4 regions of the Paenibacillus sp. CB74 genome follow, and region 1 is predicted to be linked to each of the others. Evidence: predicted binding sites of a transcription regulator. Region 1 holds the regulator's gene; each other region holds the start of a gene.
The links. Region 1 encodes Rex, which represses fermentation and respiration genes when NADH is low (regulators of the CRP and FNR family bind a similar motif). Its sites were predicted from a motif close to TTGTGAAATATTTCACAA; they were not measured.

Region 1 (8,387 bases):
TCAACGGATACGCCACCTTTAACTGCTGTTACACTACCACCGTTACCGACGTGACAAGTGATGATTTTCAGATCTTCCACTGGACGATCCAGATATTCAGCAGCTGCCTTGCTTACGAAATCATGGGAAGTACCATGTGCGCCGTAGCGACGTACTTTATATTTTTTGTAAAGTACACGCGGAATAGCATACAGATATGCTTTTTCCGGCATCGTTTGATGGAACGCTGTATCGAAGACCATTACCTGAGGCACACCTGGCATATTTAATTCAGCCGCACGAATCCCCATCATTGCTGCGGGGTTATGAAGTGGAGCCAAGTCGAACAAACGACGAATTTCAGCTTTGGCAGCATCATCTACCAATGCAGATTCTTTAAATGCTTCACCACCGTGAACAACACGGTGTCCAACAGCTTGAATTTCATTTACAGAATCCAGTACACCATTTTCTTTATGAGTCAAAATATCAATGACTTTACGGATTGCCGTTGTATGCTCCAGAATCTCACTAACTTCTGTAACATCCTCACGGCCTGTCGGTTTGTGTGTCAGAATGGAGGAATCCATTCCGATCCGCTCTACCAGACCTTTAGCCAGGACAGATTCGTCAGTCATATTATACAGTTGATATTTGAGCGAGGAACTCCCCGCATTAATTACGAGTACTTTCACAGTCGGTCACCATCCTTGTCGTACTTGAAGAATCCTTCGCCTGTTTTGACACCCAGGTGTCCTGCACGCACCATTTTCTTCAGGACCGTGGAAGGACGATATTTCAATTCTCCGAATTCACGGAACATTCTTTCGAGTGCAGCTTCAACAGAGTCCAATCCGAAACGGTCAGCCATTTCGAGTGGTCCATGTTGGAAGTTGTATCCGATACGCATTGCATCATCGATATCTTCAGCAGATGCAACACCTTCCTGTAATACATGCAACGCTTCGTTAATCAACAGACAGATCAAGCGGGAAGTTACGAATCCAGGTGATTCATAGATCATGACTCCTTTTTTGTCTGCCACTTCTTCAACAAAACGTCTGGTCTCTTCGAATGTTGAATCCGACGTTTTCAGTCCACGAATAATCTCTACAAGATCAACCCGGGATACCGGGTGAATAAAGTGCATACCAATAACACGCTCTGGGTATTTGGTCGAGCTTGCAAGCTCGGTCAAACTCAGCGTGGATGTATTACTTGCCAGAATGACATTGCTTGGGCAAACTTGGTCCAGTTGGCTGAATACTGCTTTTTTCGCATCCAGATCTTCTGAAATCGTCTCAATGACCATATCGCAAGTTCCAAGTTCAGCTAAATGAGCTACCTTGGTAATACGGGAAAGAATCAATTTCTTCTCCGCTTTTGTAATCGCCCATTTCTCCAGTTGTTTATCCAGGTTCGTTTCGATCATGTCATAGGCATGATCCAGTTTTTGTGTTGTATGCTCCACGAGAAGCACATCAAGTCCTTTGGCTGCGAGCATTTGGGAAATACCTTGCCCCATCGTACCGCCGCCGACAACTCCTATTTTTTTGAAAAACATGGTTCTGCTCCATCCTTTCGGTTCTCTATTTCTCTATTGTACCCTGTTCGCCGAAAATTACAAATTTCGACCCAACATATAATAATATCTTAGCACGAGTGAAATGTAAAAAAAAATAACCAGCATAAAGAAATTATGCTGGTAAACGGGCACTGTCACGAAATTGACAACGAAATTGTTCGCCGGACAAAACTTCCTCTCGAATCAGGATGTCGAGTGAATTGTCGAAAATTGTCCGTTGTTCTTCAAGTAAGCGCTTCGTCTGTTCCATGAGTTCTTGCAATATTAATTTATTCTCTCGCATGAGCTCCTCGGTGGTAACCATATCCATGTTCACAATCCCAAGAGAAGTCAATCCGGAAGCCATCATCGTTTGCACGACATTGGTTGCTTGATCAAAGTCATTGCGCGAACCCGTAGAACGTCCACCGTAATACATTTCCTCTGCAGCAGCTCCTCCAAGTGCAATCATGATCTGCTCTTCAAGAAAACGCTTCGTATAAAGGAACTGTTCCTGTTGCGGGTTATGACGCACATATCCCAGCGCCTGTCCACGCGGACTGAGTGCCACCTGGCTTACACTGCCCGGACGAACAAGTTCAGCCATAATGGCGTGTCCCAATTCATGAATGGCAACCCTTTTCTTCTCTTCCACACTGGACTCACGATCTGTTTTCTCGCCCATCATAACTTTATCAATAGCCAGAGACAAGTGCCGTTGTTCTATGTGTAACAGCCCATCCCGCATGGCATATATCGCTGCTTCGTTCATCACACTTTCAAGCTGCGCACCGGAGAAACCATACGATTCTTCCGCTGTCTTCTCCAGATTCACTTCCTTCATCAGAGGTTTATTCACCGCATGCAATTCCAGAATATGCTTTCTACCCTTCTTGTCAGGCAAGTCCACTTGAATGTGGCGGTCAAAACGTCCTGGACGTGTCAGGGCGCTATCCAGCATTTCCTTGCGGTTTGTTGCAGCAATAACCAGTATTCTTGGGGTATCGGAAGAATAAATTCCATCCATTTCCGTCAAGAGCTGGTTCAGCGTCTGATCATACTCCCGCTGTTGTCCACCTTCACGTTTCCCCCCGATGACATCGATCTCATCGATAAATATAATAGCATTTTCTTTATTTTCCTTGGTGGCACGGGTTCTCGCATCCTTGAACAAATCCCGAATTCTGCTGGCACCAACACCAACATACATTTCCACAAACTCACTGCCCGATGCAGCAACGAAAACAGAATCGGTGTAATGCGCAGCCGCTTTGGCCATCAACGTTTTCCCTGTCCCTGGAGGGCCTGTCAGCAAGATCCCTTTTAACGGGCGAATCCCGAACTTGCGAATTTCTTCATGTTTGATGAGAAAGTCCAGTGCTTCACGCAATTCTTGCTTGGCACTGTCCTGACCACCAATTTCTTCAAAAGTAAGCTTGGAAGGACCTTTTTTCTTCCGTTTACGCTCCTGTGCAGCGCCTACGGTAATCCCGCCACGCATTTGCATCATGAACAACAAAGCTCCAACAAACACCGCTGCAATTAGAATCGGAACAATATTAACACCAGTAAAAGCAAGAAAAATAATCAACACGGGGACAAATCCAATGGCAATTTCTTTGGTCCACTTAGGCATTAGGCCACACTCCTATCTGACCGGGCACACGCGGCAGAATAATAAATTTGCTGGCATCTCCGTCTCTGAGACTGACATATACATTGTTGTCATCCATCGCTGTATTTACCTTTATTCCATTCGTAGCCATCTTGGACAATGTTGGTGTGATCTCGGTGTACTGTTTGTTCTCCATCGCCTGAGCTACGGTAAACATCGCATCACCCCACCAGCTTTCCAGTGCTTCACTGGAATGATCTACAACATCCAACTTTAATGAGCGAGTTCCAATCAAGGTCTGTCCTTCTTTGTGAATATATTGTACCAGTCTGCCCAAATCAACATCAGGTTGCAGATCCAGTTTCAATTGTACGTCATTGCGGTTAATAGTTAATTGAACGTCATTGACTCCATCGTACTGGGTAACCATCTTTTCAATCGGATTCTGCAAAGCCACCTGACGATACACAAACCAACCTCCAAACAACACAACGGCTGAAATGACGGCAGTTAAAGCAATAGGCAATACTTTTAGCTTCAAGTGAATTACCCCTCCCAGATTTTGGCCTAACTTACTGGCCTATTGGTATATACGAATATGTGCACATTGACTCCTGCGAGAATTTCGACAGGTTTATTTGTTATGAATGTAACTTTGAGTACATAACTGAGTATATCACATCGTATATACAATTTCGAAGGCGAAAATATGAATAAATTATTAATTTTAACTATTTAAATCAAAACTGTTCACAGGCAACACAAAGAACCGGTTCAGTCGGATATCCGTCTGCCGGTTCTTTCATTTCTACGATTCTCTAGCTAAGTTACTCTATTTGTTCTAGCTGTTGGGGAGTGTGTAAACCAAGTCTACCTGTTCTCCATTGCTAAAACGATAAAACCGATAGTGGTTATGCGTACCGTCTTTATAATACACTTGCCACACATATATTCCATTCACAACTCCGGGCATGATTCGTTTAATCTCACCGGCTGGAACTTCGGAACTAAAGCGATTGCGTATCTGTGCTTCGGACATGCCATTCTGCAGCAGTTCACTGTGTATAGCGTTAGCACCTGTAGCAGGTTGATTGTTTGCATCGAATTTAACCCAGACCATAACATCCTGGTTATCCTTGTTTTTGCCGAGCAGGGTCCAGTAGATGTTGTCAGAGCCTTCTTTATCACCCCAGATGTACTTACGCAATTCATCATAAGATGTAATGCCCAGTTGCTCCTGTGCTGCCTGTATCGCGAGCGCTTCTTCCTTACGCTGGTCCTGTGTGACATACACGTAATAACGCTGAAGTCCAAACAGAATCAGAACTAGTGCAAGCAGCGAAATCCATATCCACTTCTTTTTTTTCTTCAAAAGCCGAACTTCCTTTCCCTATGATGCTCCGCAATGCAATTAACGCGCAAGCAAACCATCAAATGCCAATTGAGACTCACGCAAAATGCGTTCTTCATCCAGCGTCAGACATTCGCCATGTTTAACCACTTGTTTCCCATCTACCCATACGTGCTCCACATCTTTGGCAGAGGCTGAATAAATCGTATGCGAGATCAGGTCTGTATGTGGGTAGAAGTGTGCCTGTTCAATGTCCAGGGCGATGAAATCAGCCTTCATGCCTACCTGAAGCGCACCGGTATTGTTCAGGAAGATGGATTTAGCACCATATGAAGTTCCGAGTAGTAACGCTTCGCCCGCTGGCACGGCAGTCGGATCACCAGACACACCTTTGTGGATCAATGCAGCCAGTCTCATTTCTTCAAACATATCCAGGTTGTTGTTGCTTGCCGGTCCGTCGGTTCCGAGTGACACGGTAACTCCTGCTTTCAGTAATGCAGGTACCCGCGCAACACCGGAAGCGAGTTTCAGGTTACTTCCCGGGTTATGGGATACAGCCACATCATGGCGGGCCAAAATTTCAATCTCTTCATCATTTAGATGCACCGCATGTGCTACCAGGGATGGACGGGAGAAAAAGCCCAGTTTCTCCAGATGTGCCACAGGACGCAGTCCATAGTCTGTAACGTTCTGCTCCACTTCACGAAGCGTTTCCGACATATGTGTATGCAGCGGAAGGTTAAGATCATTTGCGACCTGTACAAGCTTCTCTATGTAGTCAGGAGGGCATGTATATGGTGCGTGTGGCGAGATTACGGTTGTGATGCGACCATCTGCCTGTCCATTCCACTCACGCGCAAACGCTGCCGACTCCTCCAGCTTCCGCAATTGCTCTTCTTCCGAGCACAGCCCGATTACACCACGTGCAAGTGCTGCTCTAACGCCGGATTGTTCCACAACTTTGGCAACCTGATCCATGTGATCATACATGTCCAGGAAAGCTGTAGTTCCGCCTTTCAACATTTCAAGCACGGATAGCGAAGTTCCCCAATATACGTCTTGAGAAGTCATTTTTGCTTCCATCGGCCACATTTTTTCCTGCAACCATACTTGTAACGCAAGATCGTCCCCGTGTCCTCTAAGCAACGACATCGCTGCATGACCATGCGTATTGATCAGACCCGGCAGGAAGAACAATCCTTTTCCATCCACTTTGGTACAATTTTCGTCTCCATCCGGCAATGTCTCACCAATATGCACAATCTTGTCATTCTCGACAACCATGTATCCATGAACCACGTTCCATGTAGTGCCTTCATTAACGGCAAATTTGCCGTTGTGAATTACCCATCTATTTGTTGTCATCTTCCTCGTCGTCCTTTCCAGTCTCCAAGTAATAGGCCAAACTAAGCAGATCCGTTGTAAAGTCAGCATGGTGAATGCGGATATGTGGCGGTGTTTTTAGAATGGTTGGTGCAAAATTAAGAATCGCTTCGATTCCCGACTCAATAAGTTGATCGGCTACATTTTGAGCTTCCGTATCCGGAACTGTAATAATTCCGATGCGGATGTTATCTGTCTTAACCGCTTCCGTTAATTCATTCATTGGTTTTACCGTCAAACTGTTGATTTGACTACCAATCTTCGGTCCATATGCATCGAATACAGCAACAATCTTCATGTTGTCTTTCAGATATGCGTTGTAGTTGGACAAGGCCTGTCCCAGGTTACCAGCACCTACCAAAGCTACATTAATTTGCTGATCAATTTTGAGAATGTGACGAATTTTCTCGATCAAATAGGATACATCATACCCGATCCCTTTTCGACCAAAATCACCGAAATAAGCCAGGTCTTTTCGAATTTGGGCCGGATTCAGATCCAACCTCTGTCCAAGCTCTTGAGAAGAAACAGTAGCCACCTCACGCTGATGCAACTCGTTCAAATAGCGCAAGTATACAGGCAGACGTCGTACCACCGCTTCCGAAATTTTATCCGATTTCATTCTTGCTCCCCCTTACCAATGCCACGATAAAATAATAGATGAAAAGATGAGCATTCTGTATAAACTCAAAGATAGACGTGACATTTTATACAGAATGCTCTTTGTAATTTAGGTTATAAGTTCTTACGTGCAACTGCTTTAATCGGATACGGAAATATCTAATAAAGTTTAACGCCAAACGATAGTGTCATGCAATGATATAACGAACAAAGTTAACCATTATTCTTGTTCATTAAGAGGTTTTTCTAACCACTCGGTAATTCGGGGAACCATCTGCTCCGTGAGCATATGCTCCATTTTGGGACCAGGTAATGAATATAAAAAGAATTTGCCATAGTACGCTTCGATCACACGTGTATCATAAACAATGACAATACCTCTGTCCTTCGCTGTTCGCACCAACCGGCCAAATCCTTGCTTGAAACGAATGACCGCTTGCGGCACAGACAGTTTCATGAATGGATTTTTCTTTTGCTCCTGGAGCAATTCACTCTTGGCTTCAACCAACGGATGATTCGGCGGCTGGAAAGGCAGACGCACAATAGCGAGACAGGTCAGTGCTTCTCCCGGGATATCTACACCCTCCCAGAAGCTGCTTGTGCCCAAGAGTACCGTAGCTTTGGCATCCTGGAACCTGCGAGTCAACTTGGAGCGGCTTCCACTGTCCACACCTTGACCCAACAACGAGATGTCGTTACCAGACAGTGCCTCCTTCAGCGGATCATAGACCTGTCGCAGCATCTTGTATGAAGTAAACAGAACCATCATGCGTCCACGCGTGGCAATTGCGGTCTCTGCGAGTGATTGCACCAGCATATTGACAAAGTGCGCATCACCCACACTGCCTTTCACACTCGGGAAATCACGCGGAATCACTAGAAGTGCCTGATCACGATAATTAAAAGGTGATGGCAGCATCGACGTTAACAGCCGATTATTCTCAGAGGCTTCCTGTAAGCCAAGCTGCTCAATCATGAACTGGAATGACTTATCTACAGAGAGCGTAGCCGATGTAAGCACAACACTTTTCTTTTTATCAAAGAACAAATCCTTCAGTTGTGTACTGACATCGACAGGTACGGCGTACAGTTGAAGAGATTTACTGCGGAACTGACCGCTGGCTTCCATCCAGTACACCGTTTTGGCATCATCCATACGCATGAAGAATCGCAGATTCTCCTTCAATGTGGTCAGATCTTTCAGCAGTCCTGTAATGTCCGTAATCAGACTATCCGATTGATAATCATCCTGATCCTCTTTCACCTCAAGCAGCAATTTGTCCCCTTTGCGAACCAAATCGCCCAGAGTCACATAGATCTGGTTCTCCAGATCCTGCAACTCCTGCCATTTCGCAGGTTTCTGAGATGCCTTCAGGCGCAGGGAAAATTGCCCTGTCTCTCCCGGTGAAGCATCACTTCGTTCAGGCAAAAGACCGAACAGGGCATCGCTCATACGATCCCACAGTTCCTTAACCTCAACAGCTAGCGGGAACATCTGATCTACCATGGAGCCCCATTGCACCGAATTTTCATGCCCGGATAACTGCGAACGAAGCATAGGCAGTTGTCCATTACGACTGTCTTTGAACAGACGGGTCAGGGTATGAACCAACGTGAAGTATTTCATATGCATTCCAAGATGTTTACCAGCTACATCCTCGAGATGATGGGCCTCATCGATCACAAGACTCTCATAGGCTGGCAACAACTGATGTGCTGCTTTGACATCGGTAAACAATTTGGAGTGATTGGTTATTACGATATCAGACAACCCGGCCTCATGTTTGGCACGATGATAGAAACATTTGCGGAACCATGGGCAGGATCTTCCCAGACAGGACTCGGATTCGCTCTGTACAGTCTCCCAGAAGTCG
Region 2 (8,387 bases), 2.6 Mb from region 1:
GCCATATTTCTCAACGGCCGCTACTGCATTAACAATACGATCTGCACCCACTTCACGAGGGTTCTCATATCGCAAGTTCAAGCCGGTTTTGATGCCGGGCCCGACGAGTAAAGCTTTTTTGCCTACATATTTCTCACACATCGCTTCGATGACATTCACCAGTGGCGGAACCACAGATGAGATGATGACACCTTCGATGTCACTTGCCCTGATACCCGACATATGAAATAAATTATAAATCAATACGCCGTATTCATCCACTGTTGACTGACGGGATGTACTCAGACGAAAGTGGTGCAGTAATTCCCGGCCTTGATATACGCCGAGCACCATATTGCTGTTCCCCACGTCTACAACTAGAATCAAAGAGGTTCACCCCTCTTTCTTTTCATTTAAATCCAGGCTGATATCCAGGCTCTCAAAAGAATAGGTTAACCTGCCAACCGAGATTACATCCACACCACTCTCAGCAATACCACGAATGGTCTGGAGGGATACGTTACCGGATGCTTCAACCTTCACATGAGGAGCCTGTTCACGAATAAGCTCAACCGCTTCACGCATCCGTTCTGGATGCATGTTATCCAGCATAATGATATCTGCCCCGGCTTGCAAGGCTTCTCTCACCTGCTCCAGATTTTCAGTCTCCACTTCAATCGTCATCGTGTGTGGAATAACGGTTCGCGCACGCTGTACCGCCTCAGTGATTCCGCCTGCACCCTTGATGTGGTTATCCTTAATCATAACGGCATCGTACAGTCCGAATCGATGATTCGCTCCGCCACCCACGCGCACTGCGTATTTCTCAAGTAATCGGTGACCCGGCGTTGTCTTACGTGTATCCACAAGTCTGGTCTCAAGTCCATCCAGCAGATCAACGTAAGCACGCGTACGCGTAGCAATCCCGGACATACGTTGCAGCAAGTTGAGTGCCAGTCGTTCCCCCGTAAGTAGCGAGTGTGTACTTCCCTCTACCTCGGCTAAAATTGTGCCGTGGGTAACCTTGTCTCCGTCTGTTACCTTCGGTGTAAAAACAAGATCAGGATCAACGATCTGAAATACAAGTTCAGCCACAGTCATGCCTGCAATAATACCATTGTCTTTGGCGTGTATAATAGCCTTGGATTGGTTGCCTGCTGGGATCGTCACACTCGTTGTAACGTCACCTGCACCGACATCTTCACGAAGCCAGTTTTTGATTGATTCGATAAGCCCTTCATTATATCCGTTCAGTATCATGACATCAATTCCTCCACAATCGCTTGTTCTCGCTGCTGCAGACTATGCTTCTGCCACACCATATCATCACGTACCGGGAAATCCTCACGATAGTGAGCCCCCCGACTCTCCTCGCGGTGTAATGCGCCACCGGTAACTAACCAGGCACAGGTCAGAAGATTGGCATACTCCAACTCTTCCTTATGAGTAAGTGTCTGATCAAAAAACTGCAATTCCTGTTGCAGCTTCTCCATGGCCTTCCGCAGGTCCTCACCTTTTCGGCGCAAGCCTACCTGACGAACCATCATTTTCTGTAATCGTAAGCGTCTTTCGGATACCGGCTTTTGCTCTTCCATGATCTTGTTGATCTTGCTATTCATGCCCGCAGATGAAGGCGCACCCACTCTTCCTTGTAATGAACCAAGCGGAGGAAGAGATTGAATACGCTCAACAATTCTCCGGCCAAATACAATCGCTTCTGATAAGGAGTTGCTTGCCAGTCGGTTAGCTCCATGCACTCCTGTAGAAGATACCTCTCCACAAGCAAATAATCGGGAGATACTGCTCTCTCCACTTAAATCCGTTTTCACGCCACCCATCATGTAATGGGCAGCAGGTGCGACGGGAATCCAGTCGGTTGTCATGTCCAATCCATAACGCATACATGTCTCATATATGGTAGGAAACCGGTGCTTGATCATCTCTGGCTGTTCATGCGTAATGTCCAAATACACGAACGTACTGTTGGTGGACTCCATCTCACTAACAATCGCTCGTGCCACGATATCGCGTGGGGCCAGTTCAAGCTGGACATGATAACGATCCATGAAGCGTTCGCCCTTCACATTGCGCAAATATGCTCCTTCACCGCGTACGGCTTCTGACACAAGGAAACGCGGGGCCCCCGGGTAACAAAGAGAGGTGGGGTGGAATTGGATAAATTCCATGTCACGCACGATAGCCCCAGCCCGGTAGGCCATTGCTACACCATCGGCAGTAGCTACATCCGGGTTCGTTGTGTATCGGTATAGTTGCCCTGCCCCGCCAGAGCAAAGAACGGTTGCCTGTGCTTTCACGAACACTTGCGATCCGTCATCCTTTTGAACCAGTGCGCCAATGCATTCCCCTCGCTCTGTAATCAGGTCAACAACAAAATGCTCATCCCATACTTCAATCCCGGGATGCTCATTCACTTCGACAGCAAGTGCACGTACAATCTCATATCCCGTGGCATCCCCGTTGGCATGCAAAATACGGCGGTGGCTATGCGCACCTTCCTGCGTCAATGCCAACTCGCCGTTCTCCAGATCAAACAAAGTACCCAGACGAATCAATTCCTTCACTCCGTCCGGACCCTCATTTACCAATACCTCTACCGCCTCGGAGCGGCATAAGCCCGCTCCTGCAACAAGTGTGTCCTGCAAGTGGTAAGCAGGTGAATCATCCTCAGCAATAACCGCAGCGATTCCTCCCTGCGCATATCTGGTGTTACTTTCAAGTAATGACTTCTTCGTGATCATTAATACACGTTGTTGTTCACTGGCCTTAATAGCAGTAAACAAGCCAGCAATCCCTGAGCCTATAACCAGTACATCCGTCTCTACAATGGGTAGCGCAGACAGATCAAAATCAACTAAATATTGCGGTATCATGTTATTCACCTGTCTTGGAGCAAGAGTAGCGCATCCTATTTTACCAACAACATGCGCTCTAGTGATTCTCTGGCTTTGTCGGCAACAGCCGGTGGCACGTAGATCTGCGGCTTCATCGTTTCCAGGCATTTCACCAGTTTCTTCAAGTTGTTCACCTTCATATTGGGACATACGAGGAACTTGGTAGCAAAGTGGAACTGTTTATCCGGACTATCCAGACGAAGCTGATATCCTGTGCCATCTTCGGTACCTACGATAAATTCCTTCGCTGATGAATTTTTGCAATACTCCAGAATAGCTGTCGTGCTGCCCACGAAATCACCCATTTCCACAACCTCAGGGCGACACTCTGGATGAACAACAAACTCTGCATTTGGATGTTTGGCTCTCATCTCCACCACATCCTTGACTGTGAGCATATCATGCGTGTTGCAGTAACCTTCCCAGATAATCATTTTTTTGTCTGTATGCTGCTGCACGTAATGTCCCAGGTTTTTATCAGGTACCCAGATAATCTCGTCGGAATCCACCGATTGAATAACCCGAACTGCATTCGCTGAAGTACAACAGATGTCAGTCTCAGCCTTAATCTCAGCCGAGGAATTGATATAAGTAACCACCTTGGCGTTAGGGTGTTGTGCTTTCAATTTGCGTAGTCCATCCACGTTCACCATATCTGCCATCGGGCAGCCCGCACGTTCATCCGGAATAATAACTGTTTTGTTCGGCGCCAGAATTTTAGCGCTTTCACCCATAAAATGAACACCACAGAAAACAATTACATCGGCATCGGTTTGTGCTGCCTTCTGGGCTAACAAAAACGAATCTCCACGGAAGTCAGCAACCTCCTGTACCTCGTCACGTTGATAATAATGGGCAAGAATAATGGCATTCCGTTCCTTCTTCAATTCCATCAGCCGCTCACGCAGCTCGCGGTTCATCTCAGCCTTGCGCTCTAAAGCCAGAGCTTCCACCTGTGATCCTCTCCTTTATCGGGACAGCGTCATACGCTGTTTCGTAGGGCCATCCTAAGTCGTTAATGTCGCTTGAGAAACGAATCACAAGCGGTTTAACAACTAATCTACACAACGTTCACGACTCTGTCAATAAATGAAAAAGGCCCGGTACAGCACCTTAACCACCTGTTTGCTAACTGGTTCGCCATCTAACTCCCGTTTATCTGTATCTATCCTCTTTTAAAATAATGGACAAAAAAAGAGAGCCCAAGGGCTCTCCTGATTTCACCTGCTGGCATAGCCAGATGTATTATTCATTAAGACGTTGGCTTCGTTCCGCCATCATCCGGGTTATTGTTATTACCTTTTTCCAGATTCGGAGACTCGTTTGGAATATCTCCTGCTGGTGACTCAGGCGTTTCATCTTTACCTTGAATACGGACACGCACATCACCGATGTTGTCGATGATTGGCTCTCCGCCTTCAGTTGGTGTGCCTTCACCATCATTGTCGTTCTCTGCTTTTGGAGTTAAGGAACCTGTTTCGATCAATTGCTTGATCTGATCCATTTCCAAAGTCTCTACCTCAAGCAAAGTTTGAGCGATCAGATGCATCTCTTTTGAATGTTTAACAAGCAAGTCCTTACATTTCTCATAACATTCATTGATAAAGCGTTGCATTTCCTGATCAATCTCATACGCAATGGAATCCGAGTAATTCTGTTCATGACCGATATCCCGACCAAGGAATACCTGTCCTTGTGAACTTCCGAATTGCATAGGTCCCAATTTCTCACTCATTCCGTATTCCATAACCATGCTGCGAACAATACCTGTCGCTTGCTGGAAGTCACTGTATGCACCAGTACCAATCTCTCCGATGAACAATTCTTCAGCTACACGACCTCCGAGAAGTCCGGTTACTTTATCCAACAGTTCCTGCTTGGTAACCAGCATACGGTCTTCTTTTGGCAACATGATTACATATCCACCCGCACGTCCGCGCGGGATAATGGTCACTTTATGTACCATATCAGCATGTTCCAGGAAGTATCCTACAATGGTATGGCCTGCTTCGTGATAAGCAACGATTCGTTTCTCACGATCACTGATGACACGGCTTTTCTTCTCCGTACCAACGATGACACGGTCAATCGCTTCGTCAACTTCTTTCATGGAAATATCTTTACGATTACGACGTGCTGCTAGCAATGCCGCTTCGTTCAAGAGATTCTCCAAATCTGCACCAGAGAAACCTGTTGTACGTTTCGCGATAATATCCATCTTCACGTCTTTAGTCAGTGGTTTATTACGGGAATGTACTTTCAGGACAGCTTCACGGCCTTTTACATCAGGGCGGTCAACCGTAATTTGACGGTCAAAACGTCCTGGACGCAGCAAGGCAGGGTCCAAAATATCTGCACGGTTCGTTGCAGCTACGATGATAATACCTTCGTTAGCTCCGAAACCGTCCATTTCAACGAGCAACTGGTTAAGTGTTTGCTCACGCTCATCGTGACCACCACCAAGACCAGCACCACGCTGACGTCCTACAGCATCAATCTCATCGATAAAGATGATACATGGCGCATTTTTCTTTGCATTTTCAAACAAATCACGTACACGTGATGCACCGACACCGACAAACATTTCCACGAAGTCGGAACCTGAAATACTGAAGAATGGTACACCCGCTTCACCGGCTACCGCACGAGCGAGCAACGTTTTACCTGTACCTGGAGGACCTACGAGCAATACGCCCTTAGGAATCCGTGCACCTACTGCTGCGAATTTACGAGGGTCCTTGAGGAAGTCTACAACCTCAACAAGCTCCTGTTTCTCTTCGTCAGCACCCGCAACATCTTCAAATGTAACCCGCTTCTTCTCTTCGTTATAGAGACGAGCACGGCTTTTACCAAAGTTCATTACTTTACCGCCGCCGCCTTGAGCCTGATTAAACAGGAAGAAGAACAGCAGGAACATAATGATCAAAGGGATAAAGGAAGTCAGCAACGTCAACCAGATGCTGTCACCTTTCATTGGCTCCTGATGATATTGGAAATTGTTAGTTTCACTTGCAGCTACAAGCTCACTAATTGCCTCATCCGTAGGAGGAATATACGTTGAGAAATTTTCTGATTTGGCGCCATCTGGTGCCTTCTTGTATTGACCGGTCACGAGATACGTTTGACCGTTGAATTGAACCGTCAATTCAGAGACATTGTTGGCTTTGATCGCTGCACGCAACTGATCATATCTAGGATTATCGGTGGCTTCGCCGCCATTGCTGACGAACTGGACTATCCCCACCACAACTAAAAAAAGAATCAAATAAAAACCAGAATTCCGGATGAACCGATTCATCCCCTACCTCCTCTCGAGACACTTTAATTATTTTAACATAGCCCGACATGGCTTCTCAACAGAAGCCAAGAACAGCTCAAGGCTTGGGTCGGGCAGGATATTAGCTACTATAGACTTCCGGCTTCAAAATCCCAATATAGGGCAGGTTCCGGTACTTCTCCGCAAAATCCAAACCGTAACCAACGATGAACGCGTCAGGAATGTCAAAGCCTGTGTAATGAGCTTCCAACTCAACTTTACGGCCTGAAGGCTTGTCGAACAGCGTAACCACACGCACCGATTCGGCACCGCGGTTTTCTAACAGTTCAATCAGATAGCTGAGTGTAAGTCCGCTGTCGATAATATCTTCGACAATCAAAACTTCCCGTCCTTCAACGGACACATCCAGATCCTTAATGATTTTGACAACACCTGATGACTTGGTGGAAGCGCCGTAACTGGATACCGCCATAAAATCCATTTCAACAGGTACCGTTATGTTTTTAACCAAATCAGCCATAAATATAAACGCACCCTTGAGCACACAAATGACCAAAGGATTGCGGTTTGCATATTCGGCACTTAGTGTTGCACCTAATTCCTTGACTTTACTCTGAATTTCTTCTTCACTGATCAATACTTCTTGAATGTCGTTCTGCAACTGTGCGAACCTCCTAAGTTATACTATGAAAGCCTTACCTGAACCATAACCACTACCCCTGAATCGCTGAATCGCCTACAGTCATGTACAGGATTGCGGAAGTGCCCTCCCTGACAGGAGCCACATTGGACCGTCGAACACCCGGTAACCAGATGATATGACCTGCTCCATCACATACCACAGGAATACGTGGACGGACAGATGGGGGGATTTTCTCATCGATGAAAATATTTTTCACCTTTTTGCTTCCGTTTAATCCCATTACTTTCATGGTATCTCCAGGTAACCGTGAACGCACAACCAGCGGCATAAGCAGTTGATCCGCATCAAACGCGGCTTGATCCGCCGATTCCGGTACATGATAGTCCTCGGGACTCACCGTCATCAACCGAATATATCGATTAATTGGGGTGAGTGAAAGCTCATAAGTTCCACTCCATTGCGCAAGACGATACTCGTAAGATTGATCCTGTACGTCCGTCCGTATGCCGAAAGAAATCAGATTATACTCCCGAGTGCAGGCGAGTGTCTGTCCTATATCCAGGCTCCAGGTCGTCACATGGGTCTCCATGACCTTGTGTCGAATGGTTTCTATACGGGTAAAGTCGACAAAATCACTGTCCAAAGGCAGATAATTCAATATTAGTTTAATCAACCTTCGTTGTAAAGCGACATGTAACTTCAAGAAGGAAGGCACCTCAAAGGTTTGCCTTCCGCCGTTCACCTGCACTAGACACCTGTATGTGTCATATGCACTCTGCTCCATGAAATCGTCTTCATCACCCACAATTTCGGCAAGCCGATTCAATGACGGCGTGAGTTGTCCATTATACTGCCCCAAAAAAGGAAGCACATCCAAGCGAATGGCATTACGCCGATATTTACGCAGGGTGTTGCTTTCATCATTAAAATACATAAAACCCTGGGTATTACAAGCTTCTACAAGGTCTGTCTTGTTTATACGAAGGCATGGACGAATAAGTTCCACATTTTTTTCTCGCCTTTTAAACTTCATTCCCGAGAGTCCCGACAAGCCGGTTCCACGAAGCAAATGAAGCATGACTGTCTCCGCCTGATCATCCGCATGATGTGCCAAAGCGATGCTTGCGGCATTATACTTGGTAGCTACTTCATGTAGAAAAGCATACCGCTTGTTGCGAGCAGCCTCCTGTGGTCCTTGACCCGTCAGCTCCATATATGAAGGAACATCGGCCTTGGTCCATTCAAATGCAATGCCAAGCTGCTGTGCCAGTTCCATCATTTTGTCGGCTTCATCATCCGATTCGGGACGGAAACCATGATGCACATGCGCACAGATCAATTCAAGCGGGACATGCCGCTTGCTGATCTCGTGCATGATATGCAAAAAAGCCACCGAGTCCGGCCCGCCCGATACTGCGACGACAATCCGATCCCCGGGAACCCATAACTGATGCTCTTCCGCTGCATCCAGCACGTTCTTCACCAGCATGTTCCAGCGTAAAGCCTCCATACCTGTTCCTCATTCCTTGCGTTATGTATATGCACTCTCACAGATCAGAAACGCAGTGCATAGATG
Region 3 (8,387 bases), 610 kb from region 1:
CTTGATTCAGAATCTTTCATTTCCACCGGATACGATGCAGGAGATCACTGACCCTTTGAATGATTCCAAACAGATGATGACGTATATGACGTCACAGGAGACAGGATGGACCGTTGTTGTCATGCAGTCCAAACAGTCCCTTTTTGCGAGTCTCAACCGGATGGCTGTGATGTTTATTGGTGCCACGTTAGCTACGTTGATGCTGATTCTGGTTCTCTCGTATCTGATTTCCAAAAGGGTCACTTTACCTTTGCATCGCTTGCAGCGCATTATTCAGAAAACGGGTGAGAACGATCTGATATCCGGTCAGGATTCGGCGCATTTGTTCAAGCTGGAGCATCCGGGTTCCATCCGGGAGATGGATGAGCTGAATGATACGTTTATTCGGTTGAATCAACAGCTTGTGCAATCTTTTCAGGACAGACTGGCAATGAAATCCCAAGAGACAGAGGCAAGATTACTCGCGCTTCAGTCCCAGATGAACCCGCATTTTCTCTACAACAACATCACGAATATCAGCATCATGGCGGAGGAAGGGATGAATGAGCAGATTGTCGCGTTCTGTGGTCATATCGCGTCCATGCTTCGTTATATCTCTACTCCTGGTAAAAACGGGGTTCCACTGTCTCAAGAACTGGATTATTGTGAGCGATACCTGGAGTGTATGAAGATTCGGTTTGAAGATGATCTGCACTACGAGTTTCATATTCCGGAAGAGATGCAGCATATTCAGGTTCCGATGCTGATGGTACAACCACTACTGGAAAATGCCATGAAATATGGACTGGGTGATACCCCTCCATGGCAACTGAATATTACTGGGGATATGGATGCAGTACAGCAGACCTGGCAGATCCATGTGGAAGACAACGGGCCTGGCATGGAACCTGAGGCACTTGCCAAGATCATGCAGTACATCGAACAGTCACAGGAGTGGGAGCGTATGCCGGAACTCGAAATTAACGGAATGGGACTTAAGAATATATGGGTCCGATTGAAATTATGGTATGGCCCGGCAGCCTACATGCAGATTACGAACAAGCCTTCCGGCGGTGTCCAGATTACAATAGGTGGTTCCATTGGAAAGGAGCATGGCTAACCATGACAATCAAATATAGAACGATTATTGTGGAAGATGAAGCCCTGATTCGCCGGAATGTCTCGCGCAAATTCAGAGAGCTGGACACCCGGTTCGAGGTGATTGGTGAAGCGAGGAATGGTCAGGAAGCTTTACAGCTCATTGAACATTCCGTACCTGATCTGGTTATAACGGATATACAGATGCCCGTGATGAATGGATTGGAACTCGCCAAACATCTGTACTTTGCTTATCCACATGTGAAAATAGTCATTCTGAGTGGATATCATGAGTTTGAATATGCCCGGCAGGCGATCAGCTACAAGGTGGAGGATTATCTCCTCAAGCCATTGTCCGAAGAACAACTTCGTTCACTGCTGGATGCGATGGAATTGAAGCTTGGGAGCGCTGTGGATTCGCTTGCCCATGTCAGTGCCGTGCTGGATGAGCAGGTGAAGCCGGAGGATATCGCAGAGGCTGTTAAGCTGTATTTGAAGCAGAATTATATGCATGAGATTACACTTCAGGACATGGCGGGACAGATGCATTTTAGTGTGGACTATCTAGGAAAGTGTTTTAAGAAAGTAACGGGGGAGACTCCGCTGAAATATATGACAGGTCTGCGAATCAATGAAGCGAAACGTATGCTTGTCACCCATGAGAATATGGATATCAAGACGATTGGTGGAGCGGTAGGGTATAGTGATTCCCATTATTTCAGCAGGATTTTCAAAAACAAAACTGGCATGTACCCTAGCGAGTACCGACTGCAATTGCAGGAACGAAAAAAAGCCCTGTCCATGGATGAAGAGAACCATGTTGACTTGAGCTGATTACTGAGCCAGAGCTTCTTCGGTTATTTTACGAATATCAAACGGGGAGCGAATACCTTCTTCAATCATGTCGGGGAGAATCAGTTTCAGGAAATATTGCACACAGTGGAGGTCGATATTTTTGATTTTGACCAAGGCATAACGGTACATGACGATAAATTCTTTCTCCGTATTGCCACGTTGGAGTTCGGCAAAAGCTTGATATACCTGATCCATCTTGTCTGCGACTTCCAGAATCAGTCCTTCGACCGATTGGTCTTTGCCCTCACGCAGCTGTCTGCGGAAAATAGGCTGGAACTCTTCAGGAATATTTTCATTGATAAAATGTTCAACCATGCCTTCTTCCACCTTTTGCAGCATCGAACGCAGCTCCAGTGAATAATGTTTGACGGGTGTTTTGATATCACCGATGAAGATTTCGCCATAATCATGACTGCTCGTAATTTCGTATAACTTCTTCCAATCCACGGTGACGCCATGCTGCTCCTCAATATCTGCAAGTGTTTTGGCGTATTGTACGACTTTCCAGGAATGAGCGGAGACGCTGTGTTCTTCGAATTTGAATTTGCCAGGTGTACGAATAATACGTTCAAGATCATTCAAAGACCTGAAGTACGTATGAATTCCCATATAAGCGATCATCCTTTGCTTGATTGAGTATAAGTGCGAGTATCCATCGACTATACACCAGTTATGTCAACTGTGGATTAAAGCGGATAGCGACGAAGGTAAAATGCAGTTTTAATTATTTTATAGAAGGACGAGAGCATGAAAGGGGAACCATACGAGAGAGTACGCAGCTTATGATAAACCTTAAAAGCCACGATGTGACTGAACGTAAGTTCGGCGTCCATCGTGGCAGTTGAATGAAGAATTATGATTTTTTACGTACCGGTGAAGTATACCAGTAAGCCATTCCGACAAAGAGGGCGCCGCCGATGATATTACCAAGCGTTACCGGAATCATGTTGTGGAACCAGCCTGCCAGTGTAATGGTATCCGGGTGGTTTGGCAACAGCCAGGACAGGGAAAGCAAAGTCATATTGGCCACACTGTGCTCATACCCACTTGCAATAAAGGCGTACAGACACCACCAGATAAGCGCAATTTTGGCGATATCCTCTTTGGTGCGAGCAGCCATCCAGATCGCCAGACAGACCAGCCAGTTACAGAGAATGCCGCGGAAGAACAACTCCGATACGGGAGCGGCCATCTTTTTGGCTGAAGCGACGAATAACAGATGTTCAGGTGCAGCCGTTTTGAACAGGCCGCTACCTACAATAAGCAGGCTGAGCAGGATCGCACCCAGTAAGTTGCCGAGGAAGACGAGTCCCCAGTTTTTCAGTGTATCTTTAACTGTGGTCCGGCCCGCGAGTGTGCTCATGGTGAAAAACATGTTGTTGCCTGTAAACAGTTCCGATCCGGCAAAGATGACCAGCGTGAGGGCGAGTCCGAAGGACATGCCCATCAACATGGTTTGCAGTGGTGACTGTGCTGCAAGGAGCGGAGCACCGATACTGAAGATCAGAACGATGCCAAGTCCTACATAGGCACCCGCCATTAAGGCGGCAACCATGTAGCGTGAAAGGTTGGAGTTCATCTGATCCCTTTTTTTAACTGCAGCTTCAATAATTCCCTCAACACTTGGTGTATACATCACGGTTTCCCCCATTATTTTGCATCAATCTATGAACGTTTCAATGGAACTATATCTCAATCCAGACCTGGCCGTTCTCTACCTTCACAGGATACATCTGCACTTGACCATTGTCCGGTGCTTGCACAACACCTGTAGTGAGGTCGATTTTCCAATCATACAGCGGATCGTACAGATAATGTCCTGACACGATGCCTTCTGCCAGTGGACCACCTTTGGGGTGGGGGTTGTGATTATCCGCAGCGAAGATGGTACCATCCGATGCACGAAAGACAGCAAGCTGACGGTTCTGAATCTCAACGACTCTTCCGATTCGCGGCAGGAATTCTTCAACTACTCCGGCAGGGAAGTAGGTGGCTGATTGTTTTGTCGTCATCTTAAACCACTCCTTTTATCTATTTAACGTTCTGATCGTGTTGATCATGCGGGATTGCTTATGGACGAGCCGATACTTCGATGCCGTGGAACATTTTGCTTTGGCCTTCCTCATTGCGAATCGCTTTTTGCCAAGGTTCTTCGACATGTTCAAGTGCGAATTCAATCCGCTCCATCAATGCTTTACGTTCTTCGAGATTATCGACGACAACCGAACGAATATGCTCCAGACCCATGCGTTCCACCCACTCCGAAGTCCGTTCCAGATAGTTACCTGTCTCGCGGTAATATTGCATGATAGCTCCGCACAGTTCAATCAACTCTTCATCTGTTTTCACTTTGCACAGGGAATCAGCAAGTCTTGCTTTAATACCGCCGTTACCACCGATGAATATTTCCCAGCCGCCGTCGTTACCAACGATACCGATATCTTTGGTACATGCCTCTGCACAGTTCCGTGGACAGCCATTGACAGCGTATTTGAACTTGGCAGGCAGATCCAGACGTTCGAATTTCCGTTCAATGCGAGCACCCATCGCCATGGAATCCTGTGTACCGAATCGGCAGAATTGGGAGCCGACACATGTTTTGACCGTGCGCAGCGATTTGGCGTATGCATAACCTGAAGGCATATCGAGTTCAGCCCAAACTTTGGTCAGATCTTCTTTTTTGACACCAATCAAGTCGAGGCGCTGGCCGCCGGTAACTTTGACTGCTTTCACATCATATTTGACTGAAACGTCAGCAATGCGTTTGAGATCCTCTGGTGTAGTCACCCCGCCATACATCCGAGGTACGACCGTATACGTTCCATCCTTTTGAATATTGGCGTTCATGCGTTCGTTGACAAAACGGGATTCCTTCTCATCTTCATGCGTGTCCGGTGCAATCATGCCAAGATAATAGTTGATTGCCGGGCGACATTTGGAACAACCCTCAGGCTGACTCCAGCCCAGTACATGCATGACCTCTTTGGTTGTTTGCAATCCCTTTGCACGAATCTCGGCTACAATCTCATCCCGTCCCATGGAAGTACATCCACATATGCCTTGTTTGGCTCCACTGCTGAAGTTATCACCAAGTACATATTGCAGAATCTGTTCCACAACCGGTTTACATCCACCGCAAGAGCGGGTTGCACCCGTACAGGCTTTGATTTCATCTACAGTAGTGAGGCCCTGGTTGGTAATGACATCAACAATCGTTCCTTTAGTGACCCCGTTACATCCGCAGACGATTTCGTCTTCCGGCATCGTTTCAACAGAGGTTGTTTTCTTATGACCGCCGCAACCTGTACCCATGAGTGAGCTATACAGTTCTTCAGTCATTTCAGTCTGATGTTTGATTAACTTCTGCAATTCGGCAGAATCCGTAATGTCACCGAATAGAACAGCACCAACCATTTTATTATCGCGGAGCAGAATTTTTTTGTAGGTCCGTTTCCAGTCGTCTTTATGCGAAATGACGGTGTGCTCCGGACTGTCGATGAATTCACCAGTTGAAAAGACGTCCACACCCGAAATTTTCAATTTCGTTGATACTACAGAGCCTTCATACGGAGCGGTCTCCACACCGCAGATATGTTTCGCGAGAATCATGCCTTGCTCGAACAATGGGGCAACGAGGCCGTAACATACCCCTCTGTGCTCTGTACATTCCCCAACCGAATAGACATTCTCAAGTGAAGTCTGCATGTAGTCATTCACAACAATACCCCGGTTCACTTCCATACCGCTTTCACGGGCTACAGCTGTATTCGGTTTGATCCCTACAGCCATGACCACGAAGTCAACATTCAGCACGGAATCATCGGCAAAACGAATGCCTTCAACCCGTTCACCGCCAAGCAGTTCGGAAGTCTGTGCGCCCATTTTGAACCGAATTCCTTGACGTTCCAGTTCGGCCTTCAACATGGCTGAAGCTTGCGGATCAAGCTGACGCTCCATCAGATCTTCCATCAGATGTACTACGGTAACCTCCATGCCAAGTTGTACCAGACCTTTTGCCGCTTCAAGACCCAGCAGTCCGCCCCCGATCACGGCCGCTCGTTTGTACTGTTTAGCAGCGTCGAGCATGACGTTACAATCGGCGATATCACGGAAACCAACGACACCTTCTTTGTCATGCCCCGGTACGGGGAGAATGAAGGAGTTGGAGCCTGTTGCAATGATAATTTTGTCATAAGGAAAGCGAGTTCCATCCTCCGTAATGACCTCAAGTGTATCCGAATCAATTCGGGCTACAGTTGTTCCAGTATGGAGTGTAATACCATAATCTTCATACCAGTGGAGATCATTCAGCACGATGTCATCCAGTGTTTTACTGCCTTCCAGTACATATGACAACATAATGCGGTTGTAGTTAGGATAGGGCTCTGTGCCAAAAACGGTAATATCAAATCGCGTAGTTAATTTCAAAATTTGTTCGACGGTACTGATTCCTGCCATACCGTTACCAATGATAACGAGTTTCTCTTTTTTTCCGTTCATGTGTGTATGCCTCCTTGAATAGACGCTGTACATTACCTGCAATTTTAGTGGTTTATATTTGAAATTATACAAGGTGTTGACGATAATTTATGTGATTTAATTCACTAATAAAGATAGAAGAGTCATAAATTTAATAGTGTGAGCCCCATCACAGAAAGTGATATTTATTTTTATATAAATAAGAAATACGAACTATTGTTCTTGTTTTGGTTTCGTTGTACTATCAAAAGTGGGCTATGTATGTTCCCCATTTCTTCGAAAGGACGTTTTTGCATCATGATGGGAAGATCCCACCTGATTATCGGGACAGGCGTTTCGCTATCTGTACTTCAGTTGGCTGGTATGCCGGTGACTGCACCCGCAGTTACGGTTGCTCTGATTGGTTCGTTATTGCCTGACATCGATGAGCCGAATTCGCTGCTGGTATCGAGAGCCTTGCCTAACAGTCTCATCAGGCTGTTACAGACCGTTCTTTTGCCGACAGCTGTGGTTGTGTACTTCTATGTTCATGCCAAACCATGGAACCTGCTGCTTGCGATTCTCATTGCGCTCGTGTCATTCCTGCCTTCGCGTTCTCTTCGTAAAGTGTTGATGTTCGCCATTGGACTCGGCCTGGTGTTCTACGGCCACGCATTTGCTCCGTGGAATCTGATTGCAGGCAGCCTGCTTATGCTGTGCACCACGCTAACGCATAGGGGATTAACGCATACCCTATACGGCACCGCGATATGGGCTGGTTTACTCTACAGTACAACCCAGCAGCAGGGACCAGAGATCTGGGTAGCGGGAGGCACAGCGTACGCGATGCACTTGTTGGCCGATTCATTAACCAATCGTGGCATTCGTCCGTTACCACCGCTCAAGTGGCGCATACGAGCCAATCTGATGAGTACAGGAACCAAACATGGAGCCGTTGTAGAGAATGTCTGCATTGTGCTTACCCTTATTTTGGCGTGGTTTGCGTTCTCGCCATTATTTCTGTAATGATACATAAAATGCCAGTCCGGTGAATCGGATTGGCATTTTGATGTGTTCATTTTCTCCAGATGAACTGGGATTTTTACTGTTAGGACTTACAATAAGATCAGGTTGAAGTAGGTGAGCCAGTGAGTGTTCCGATGTCAGTAGAGCCATAAACAAATAAAACAACAAGAATAAGCACAATTAACAGTTCGGCAAACCCGGTTCCGTCAAACTCGGACATGATGTCCACCTCATTTCTTGGCGATTAGGAATTGATCCTCTGTTGAAATGCCTGTATAACATCATTCAGCGTCATATCGCCGCCGGTTTCATCCAGGAATTGTACCAGTTTGTCTGAATTGGAGGGTGTGACCTTTTGAAGTGTTTTATATTGACCAACCAATTCCACAACCAATGTAGCCTCACGAAACAACGTGACAGCATCCACTCTCAACTTTCCGCTCACCAATAGCGCTGCTACAATCAATTCGAGATTTTTTCCCTTGAGGTTTCCATTAAGGAGGGTATTAGCAGCGTTTGGTTTTTTGTTAGAACCTTTATTCGATTTTCCGTTTCTTCCCACTGCCATAACAGGTCCCCCACTGGTTGGTGCTTGGTTATTGATCTTCCATTATCGTATATCTTATGTGGCATTCTCCATAATGTTCGACCTATTAATCTAGTTGATTAAAACCAAAAAAAGAGACATCCCGGTCTGACGGGACATCTCTTTCAGGCATAATTATTTAAGTGTTTTCCATGTAACTGAACTACGCGTTATCAATAATGGTATTCATCGTTGTCCGATCAAGACCTTTAACGAGTTTTACAATCAATTCTTTGGCCGCATCGTAGTCATCCGTATGAATGATGGAAGAAGAGGTATGGATATAACGTGCACAGATCCCAATCACTGTTGAGGGCACACCAATGCCGCTCAGGTGAACTTGGCCTGCATCAGTACCGCCTGGTGAGATGAAATACTGCATTTT
Region 4 (8,387 bases), 2.1 Mb from region 1:
GCATAGGCTTCCTTCTGTTTCTGTTCAGCGGCTCTACCCCGTTCGATCACCTGATTAATGGCCGCTCCGGCTTCCTTACCATCCAATGTGGCGTGATAATCAGCGCCGAGCATACGTACAGGCAGGAAATATTCGGGTGCGAGAATCAGTACCGTCAGTGCAGGACCGAGCAACATATGTCCTTCCGTCAGACGTAATCCCAGACTAACCGCCACGGAAGCAACGGACAGCATGGTGAAGAAGTCGAGTGCAAATGAAGAAAGAAAGGCCATACGCAGGGTAGACATCGTCGCTTTCCGATACCGCTGACTGACCCGCCGAATGGAGCCTTCATGTGTTTTGCTCTGTCCCAATGTTTTTAGCGTCTCCAGCCCACGCAGGGTATCGACAAAATGGTTAGCGAGCGCTTTGTAGGATCTGAATTGTCCGTCTATCTTACGCTGAGCTGCGAGGCCAATCAGAATCATGAACACGATTAGGATCGGGAGTGTCAGCATCAAAATAACCCCGGACATCATATCCAGCTTGAACACATACAGCAAAATGACGATGGGTGTGAATCCTATGCCCAGCATACGAGGAATGAACAGTTCGAGATACGTCTTGTATTGAGCGGTGCCCTCACGTGCCAGTGTAACCAGATGGCCTGTGCCCTCGGTCTTGGCATAACGCGGCCCAAGTCTGAACCACTGCTCCACCATCTGTCTGCGCAGATCAGTCCCTGTCCTCTCCGCATATCGTGATGTCACGAGTTGTAACCAGAAGGATAGAGCGTATCGGGCGGCAAAAGCAGCCAGGAACAGCAGCAGTACCGGGTACTGCTCCGTTACGGATGAACCTTCAAACAATGCCGTGATGGCTTGTGCCAACCATTTGGCTTGCATAATGATCGTCATCGCCTGTAGCAGTACCAGCGCTGATGCCAGCGCGAGTACTGGCCGGATGCCCGGCAGCTTCAGCAGCCCCCGTCCCATATCAGTACTCCAGGTGGTGCTGCTCGTTCAGGCGTTTGCGGAAGATATAATAACTCCAGATCTGATACCCAAGAACAAATGGCAGCAGTGTACAAGCTACAATGGTCATGACTTTCAAGGAATACGCACCAGATGCCGCATTGTATACGGTCAGGTCATATGCCGCTCCAAAGGAACTCACCATCACTCTTGGGAACAGTCCGATAAATACCGAAGCAAAGGCAATTGCAATCACAGCACCTGTCATACCAAAAGCCCAACCTTCACGCTTCTGACGAATGAAGTATGCCGCAAGCGCAAGTGAAACTGCACCAAGTACAACCATGATCCACAGTGCCCAGCCGCGAACGGCGAACACATCGGTCATGAAATACGTCAATATCGCATACACGGCAAGCAGTACAGCTAGCGGCAGCATCAATTTTTGCGCTGTATTCAAGGCACGCTCTCGGAGTTCCCCGACTGTTCGTAGGGAGGCAAACAGCAATCCATGAACCAGACACAGTAGGGTTACGCTCAAACCACCAATTACAGTGTACGGATTAACGATATCCAAGAATCCTGCGCGCAACTGCATCTCCCCATCAATGGGCAGACCCTTCATGAACGTGGCAAAGACTACGCCGAACAGGAAAGGCAGGAGCGCGCTGGATACCACAATGATGATATCCCATGTTTTGCGCCAACGCTGCTGTTTCATTTTACTGCGGAATTCGAAGGCAACCCCGCGACCAATCAAGGCGAGTAATACGACCACAAGCGGCAGGTAGAAACCACTGAACATCGTGGCATACCAGTGCGGGAAGGCAGCAAACATGGCACCCCCTGCTGTAATCAGCCATACTTCGTTACCATCCCAGAAGGGACCAATCGAGTTGATCAGGGTCCGGCGTTCACGGTCCGTTTTGGCAATAATGCCTGTAGACATCCCCACTCCAAAATCAAAACCTTCCAAAAAGAAGAAACCGACAAACAATACGGCAATCAGCAAAAACCACAACTCACTTAGTGACAACGGAATAACCTCCATCCACGCCGAACGGATCGGCCGATTCATCGTGATCTTCCGGCTTATCGACTGCAAATGGCCCTGCCTTGATCTCACGTACGAACAGGTATACCATCACGATACCGAGAACCGTATACGCAGCGGTAAAAGCGATGGTCGAGAACAGGATCATTCCTGCGGATACGTTCGGTGAGACACCGGCTTCGGTCGTCATATAGCCAAACACTGTCCACGGCTGCCTGCCAACCTCGGTCATGATCCAACCAGATGTATTAGCGATAAATGGCAGAGAAATAGCAATTACCATCAGACGCATGAACCACTTTCCTGCAATCTCCAGCTTCTTGCGCATGGCCAGAAACGTACCATACAGGGATAACAAAATCATTAAGCCACCCGCTGCGATCATAATACGGAAACTCCAGAACGTTGTTCGTACCGGCGGGATGTAATTCCCCGGTCCATACGTCTGCTCATACTCGGCTTGAAGCTCCTTCATGCCTGTGACACTGCCGGAGAACTTGCTGTAGGACAGGTAACTGAGCAATCCAGGGATTTTGATCTCACCGGTATTCTCCTGTTTGTCTGGATCGATAAAAGCAACTACCGTCCATGGTGCCGGATCTTCTGTCGTCGTCCATGTGCCTTCACTGGCTGCCATCTTCATGGGCTGTGTCTCCACCAGATATTGCGCCTGAAAGTGTCCCGAGAAAGCCACACCTAATGAAGAAACGAGTCCAATGATGATCGCAATATTAAACGATTTGCGGAAGATCTCTACATCCTGCTTCTTCATTAATTTGTAAGCACTGATCCCGGTGACAACGAAGGCCCCTGTCATCAATGCCCCAAAAATCGTATGTGGGAACTCAACGAGAAGTTGACCATTCGTAATGAGTGCGAAGAAATCATTCATCTCGGCTCGGCCGTTGTTGATCTCAAAGCCGACGGGATGCTGCATAAATGAATTGGCTGCCAGAATCCACAGCGCGGACAGGAATGTGCCGACAAACACCAGCCAGATACAGGCCAGATGCACTTTTTTGGACAAACGATCCCATCCGAATATCCACAGCCCAATAAATGTAGACTCCATAAAAAACGCGAGTAGCGCTTCAACAGCCAGTGGCGCACCAAACACGTCCCCCACGAACCGGGAGTACTCGGACCAGTTCATGCCGAACTGGAATTCTTGCAGAATACCTGTGACAACCCCGACGGCAAAGTTAATCAGGAACAGCTTGCCCCAGAACTTGGCCATCGTTTTGTAGATTTCCTTACCCTTAACAACGTACAACGTCTCCATGATTGCAACCAACAGCACAAGACCGATGGATAGCGGGACAAAGAAGAAATGGAAAATCGTTGTAAGTGCATATTGGATACGCGATAACATAATCGGATCCATACCGTTACCCCTTCTTTCTGTTCACTTCGCAGTATGCGTATTTGGCATTGAAGCTGCACCTTCGCTGTCTGTCCGCCAAATACGTTGATGAACGTATTGTGCCAGATTCCCTATTTTATACATGTGAGAATTATCACAATCTCCGTGTTTAGAGCAAAAAAAAGTGATCCTGGTCACACAAAAGATAAAAATCAGCCTATTGTAGTGCGAATTCAAATATCTTTTTTACAGTATCGAGAAGGTGTAGTGAAGCCGAAATTAGAGGATTGGAGCTTAAGGAAGCTCTATAATGGCTTGCCTACTTCATCTATTCATGGAAGATACTCATGTTTGGGACGGAATGCCCATATGTTAGTCTCAGGCATATCATGCGAAGTGCCGTGAGGGCTTTACATATGAAGTGGAAGCATGGAGCACATGCATAGTGAAGGACGCTCCTTATTACAGTCAAGGTGAGGTGAACGATTCATGGAAAAACCTGCGCCGTTACCAAGTGAAGACTCCGAAGCCAGTCCGGATAAGGCCCGTGCAGCTGTCGCAGAACAGCCCCCTGTCCGATATGTTCTCTTCCCTCGCAAAGGAGGATGGTCATCCTTTCCCTATCCCGATATTGTTGCACTGCTATCGATTGAGGGCGAGGTCCACTATGTCAGCAGTCTGACGCAAACAGAGGATGTACCTGCGGTGATCACTGTAATCTCCTTACCTGAAGCCGAGCAGCTATTGATGGAGCCACGCACTGTGGCAGTGGTTACTCATCCCTACTGGCTCATGGCTGCAGCTTCGCTGGAACCAGAGCTATGTATTGTCCTGCTCCCTGAGCCTGTCGGAGACGAAGCCTCTTCTCCCCTGTGGGAAAGCAGTATTTCCAAACTGGTGGGTATCGCTGATCTGGTAGGTACATCCTCCGAAACACGATATATGAAGCTATTATTCCAAGGCGTACGCGCCATCTGGCTGGGAGGCGAAGATCCTTCACAAGCGGGTACGGTGCAAAAGGATAATCTCGAAGTCCCTCTCCGGGACTACGAACTGTTCTTCCTGCATGCGCTGCGGCAGATCCTGTCAGGCACTCCGGATAGCGTTACCCTGCTTCAATGCAGTGTACGTGCTGATTTCTATCGCCAGCTTCGAGCCAAAGCAGGGGCGCATGAGACCATATCCTTTTTGCTCGCAGCCTATGAGTACTTGCTTGAAGATTCTCGGGCCATCCAATCATTACAAGAGGCATTCACCCAAGCGGTCCTGAATGGTCGAAGTGATTGTGTGATCTCCCACTATCGCTTCCTGTCTGCCATCCATGCCCGGGCCGGACAATTGGAGGACGCCCTGCTGGTGTACGGGATTAGTGCATCCGACGAACAGGAACGACATCATTATGAACAGTTATGTCGCTGGTTGGAGGCAGGAGAAGATCAACTTGTACGAGCGGAATTACTACGTATGAACGATGATTATGGAACCGCGCTGCGCACCCTGGACGAACTTGGCGGAGAAACCGCGAGACATTGGAAATTCCGCATTTATCAGGAGACAGGTCGCGTGGAAGAGGCACTGGCGCTGGTTCATGCAGTCGATATTCAGGATGATGCCAGTCGCCGGGATTATCAGCAATTATCCGGAAGTGTGCTGGCCCTGCGAGGCGACAGACACGGGGCAGTCAGACATTTTCTCGAAACGGCACTGGAGGATGAAGATGCGCTCGCCCGGATTGTCGAGCTGGAGTTGTTGGATCATGCCGTACAGCAATTGCTTGGGGAGGTGCCATGATGCTGGACCCGAAGAAACGCAGGCAACAGTTGAATGGGCCGATGGTGCACAGGAATATCCGAACCGAAACCACTTACACGCCAACGGTAACAGTGGATCTGACACATACAGACGCATCGGGAGAAGGCGATCAGCCGCCGAATCATGCACAGCCAGCGCAGAACATCCGAAGCCAGGTGCATCACTGGGGCGGTGAACAAGGTCAGGGTGAACAGGATGCTGCTGTATCACAAGAGGAAACGAGTGCATTCAAAGAGCCCTTCTCCATCCGTCGAGTTCGCAAAAGCAAAGGCAACAAGCTGACCGCCATGCTCCAGGTTCGCAATGAACGCGGCCGATACCTTGAAGAAGTATTGCATGATCTGAGTGAGTTCGTGGATGAGATCGTGATTGTAGACGATGCCAGTACAGACGGAACCCCGGAGCTATGCAAAGCCTATCCGAAGGTGGTCCGCCTGGAGGTATTGGAGAAACCGCTGTTCGCCGAGGAATGGCGACTTCGCAACACCTTATGGCAAGCGGCGGCGGGAACACGTCCCGACTGGTTGCTATCGGTTGATGCGGATGAGCTGTACAGCACAGAGGCCAAGAAAGCCATACGCACGCTGATTAATCAGGAATATGCAGACTGGTTTGCCTTCCGTTTCTATGATATGTGGGGTGGCCGGACCCATTACCGGGAAGATGATCTCTGGTGTCTGCACAAGCGGCATACCGCTTCACTTGTACGTTATATGCCTGGATATCCTTATTTTTATCCACAACAGAATCATCATGTTCCCCGTCTTCCCCTGTCCTGCACCGTATTGCCCGGAGTCAGCACGGAATTGAAGGTTCAACATCTCGGCTGGGCAGGCAGTCTGGAGGACCGGGTGCGTAAATATTTGCGTTACAAGCGCATTGATCCCAGCGGTGAGTGGGGCAATCTTGCACATTACGAGTCGATTCTCGATCCGGAACCTCGGCTGATTCCCTGGAAGGAGGGACCGTGAGATGGGCGTGGTGAGTATTCTGACGCATAGCTTCACCGATGGGTATAACCGGGAATTTGGTCGGGTATTCGGTGGTGGGCTGGAGCGTTATATCCTGGATCTGTGCAGTGTCATCCGCGGACTCGGACATATTCCCGAGGTCCATCAACTGTCCTATTTTGAAGCATTCCAGACTCGGACGGAGCAGATTGACGTATTCGGTTATTCGTACGACATGGATAATGTACCGGAAGCCTTTGATCGAATGGCAGCCGCGGCACGCGGCCCAGTGATCTATGCAAGCTGTCTGTGGCAGCCCATCACCTACAAACCGGGCAGTCTTGGCATCTGTCACGGCATTAACTGGGATCGTCCCGGACTGCCACTGGAGACCAAACAACAAGTGGCGGAACATATTCAACTCGCTCTAGATGGACTCGTGCGCATTGTATCCGTGGATTCCCATTTCCAGACTTTCTGCCGGGCTGCGTGCACCTATACCGATCCAAGGCAGGTCGTCCTGATTCCCAATGCAGTGGATACGTCCTATTTCACACCTGCCCCGCCAACACGAACCTTCGAGCAGGAACAGGAAGACGAATGGCTTGCCGCATGGAAGACCGATCTCGCCAGTCATGAGGAGAATGCCGGTGCAGTTATATCGGGGATGAAAGCTGTGGAAAGCAAGGTTGGACCGAGTGGTGATGGAGCATACAGTGGGAAGGCTAACGGAGATGGAGGTGGGGATACAGATAGCGATCAAGAACGAGATGAGAAGGGAGCGGTAGGTCACCATTTGGAGTTATCAAAGCTGGAAAAAGCCGAGGTAGTCGGCGGATCGTCTACGGTTGCTCGTCACCACCTGAATTCAACGGATTGGGCTACGGATAGTGTAATATCAGCAGATGCTGATTATCAGGTTAATGGTCTGACTCAGGAACAGGTTGAACAGAAAACTATGGATGTCCGCTTGACCTCTCCCCGCCCAATTCGCATTATATATCCGCGTCGCATCAGCATGGAACGGGGCATTATTCCCATGATGCTGGCAGCAGATAAGCTGCTGGGGGCTTTTCCGGATCTGGAGATTGAATTTGCCGGGGAACTGGTTGAAGGCAGTACGGTCGGGAGAGCCTTTCGTTATTGGCATCGTAATCATCCACATGCGGAGCGGATTACCCAGCGTACGTATGATTTCCGGGACATTCGGGAGGCCTACCATCAGGCAGATATCGCCGTAATTCCAACCGTGTTCTCGGAAGGTACCTCCTATGCCTGTCTGGAAGCGATGAGCTGTGGACTTCCGGTGATTGCCTCCAATGTCGGCGGATTGAATGATCTGATTCAGGATGGTTTTAACGGGCTTTTGGTACCTCCCGGCGAGCAGGAACTAACCGCCGCCCTGGTTCGTCTCGTACAGGATCGGGCCGAGCGGGAACGACTGGGAATCTATGCGCGCGAGACTGCACTGTCCTATGATCTTGCCAAGTGGCGGAGCCGGTGGAGCACGGTGTTGGAATCTTTTTTGGCAGAGACAGGATTAAAGGAGGGAATTCGGGGATGATGGATACGCCCAAGGCAACGGAATTCATGGAATCAAGATACATTAGGCAAAGTGACCCTAAAACGGACACATTGGTCTTCCCCCTGCATCCGGCATGGTGGAGCCGTCCCTACGAATATGAATGGGCCCGGCGGTTTGCACGTCCAGACGATGTGGTCCTTGATGCAGCCTGCGGCATCTCCCATCCGTTCAAATTTTGGCTTGCCGAACACTGCCGCGAGGTTCACGCCTGTGATTGGGATGAACGCATTTTGTCTGAAGATGCGATACGACTGGATATCGCTTCTGATTTTGGCGAGCTGGCCGCTCAGGATCTGCCGGAATCCACGCTCGTCCGATTGCACCGTGCAAAGGCCAATCTGGCCCAGCTTCCGTACGAGTCGGGTAAATTTGATCGGGTGTTCTGTATCTCTGTCCTGGAGCATCTGGATACGGGCACAATGCTGCGAGCGTTTCGTGAGTTCGCCCGCGTGCTGAAGCCAAACGGACAGCTGATCGCTACCTTCGATGTACCCGAGATGCGCCCTGATCTGCTGGAGACAATCATGGCCGTTACCGGACTAAACATTAAGGATAAGCTGAATGTGGAAGAGCCGGACGATGCGATCTGGTCTGACATGTACGGCGCGCCGATTCGCTGTTTTCGAGCGGTGATATGCAAAGGTTAAGGCACCGATCTATTGGCAACGGA

Region 2: a site for Rex is predicted at 3,917-3,934, ahead of nadA (quinolinate synthase NadA). Genes of this name have one in related genera too.
Region 3: a site for Rex is predicted at 6,522-6,539, ahead of nirB (nitrite reductase large subunit NirB). Genes of this name have one in related genera too.
Region 4: a site for Rex is predicted at 3,513-3,530, ahead of ACX9NY_RS25490 (cytochrome ubiquinol oxidase subunit I). Genes of this name have one in related genera too.

Annotation. Positions count from the first base shown of each region.
Region 1 is NZ_CM146009.1:1,039,886-1,048,272, reverse strand. It holds gene ACX9NY_RS04865 (acetate/propionate family kinase) at 1-674, opposite strand, end outside; gene ACX9NY_RS04860 (3-hydroxyacyl-CoA dehydrogenase family protein) at 671-1,543, opposite strand; gene ACX9NY_RS04855 (AAA family ATPase) at 1,677-3,179, opposite strand; gene ACX9NY_RS04850 (hypothetical protein) at 3,172-3,699, opposite strand; gene ACX9NY_RS04845 (DUF5590 domain-containing protein) at 4,000-4,530, opposite strand; gene ACX9NY_RS04840 (amidohydrolase) at 4,570-5,874, opposite strand; gene ACX9NY_RS04835 (redox-sensing transcriptional repressor Rex) at 5,861-6,514, opposite strand; gene dinG (ATP-dependent DNA helicase DinG) at 6,734-8,387, opposite strand, start outside.
Region 2 is NZ_CM146009.1:5,263,532-5,271,918, forward strand. It holds gene ACX9NY_RS23350 (type III pantothenate kinase) at 1-366, opposite strand, end outside; gene nadC (carboxylating nicotinate-nucleotide diphosphorylase) at 373-1,239, opposite strand; gene nadB (L-aspartate oxidase) at 1,236-2,870, opposite strand; gene nadA (quinolinate synthase NadA) at 2,906-3,844, opposite strand; gene ftsH (ATP-dependent zinc metalloprotease FtsH) at 4,144-6,189, opposite strand; gene hpt (hypoxanthine phosphoribosyltransferase) at 6,290-6,829, opposite strand; gene tilS (tRNA lysidine(34) synthetase TilS) at 6,882-8,321, opposite strand; gene ACX9NY_RS23385 (serine/threonine protein kinase) at 8,366-8,387, opposite strand, start outside.
Region 3 is NZ_CM146009.1:432,610-440,996, forward strand. It holds gene ACX9NY_RS01920 (cache domain-containing sensor histidine kinase) at 1-1,099, shown strand, start outside; gene ACX9NY_RS01925 (response regulator transcription factor) at 1,102-1,911, shown strand; gene ACX9NY_RS01930 (YfbR-like 5'-deoxynucleotidase) at 1,912-2,541, opposite strand; gene ACX9NY_RS01935 (formate/nitrite transporter family protein) at 2,786-3,568, opposite strand; gene nirD (nitrite reductase small subunit NirD) at 3,618-3,944, opposite strand; gene nirB (nitrite reductase large subunit NirB) at 4,003-6,432, opposite strand; gene ACX9NY_RS01950 (metal-dependent hydrolase) at 6,709-7,416, shown strand; gene ACX9NY_RS01955 (hypothetical protein) at 7,661-7,984, opposite strand; gene ACX9NY_RS01960 (M42 family metallopeptidase) at 8,166-8,387, opposite strand, start outside.
Region 4 is NZ_CM146009.1:5,761,676-5,770,062, reverse strand. It holds gene cydD (thiol reductant ABC exporter subunit CydD) at 1-974, opposite strand, end outside; gene cydB (cytochrome d ubiquinol oxidase subunit II) at 976-2,031, opposite strand; gene ACX9NY_RS25490 (cytochrome ubiquinol oxidase subunit I) at 1,976-3,391, opposite strand; gene ACX9NY_RS25485 (tetratricopeptide repeat protein) at 3,860-5,161, shown strand; gene ACX9NY_RS25480 (glycosyltransferase) at 5,158-6,153, shown strand; gene ACX9NY_RS25475 (glycosyltransferase family 4 protein) at 6,155-7,696, shown strand; gene ACX9NY_RS25470 (class I SAM-dependent methyltransferase) at 7,693-8,364, shown strand.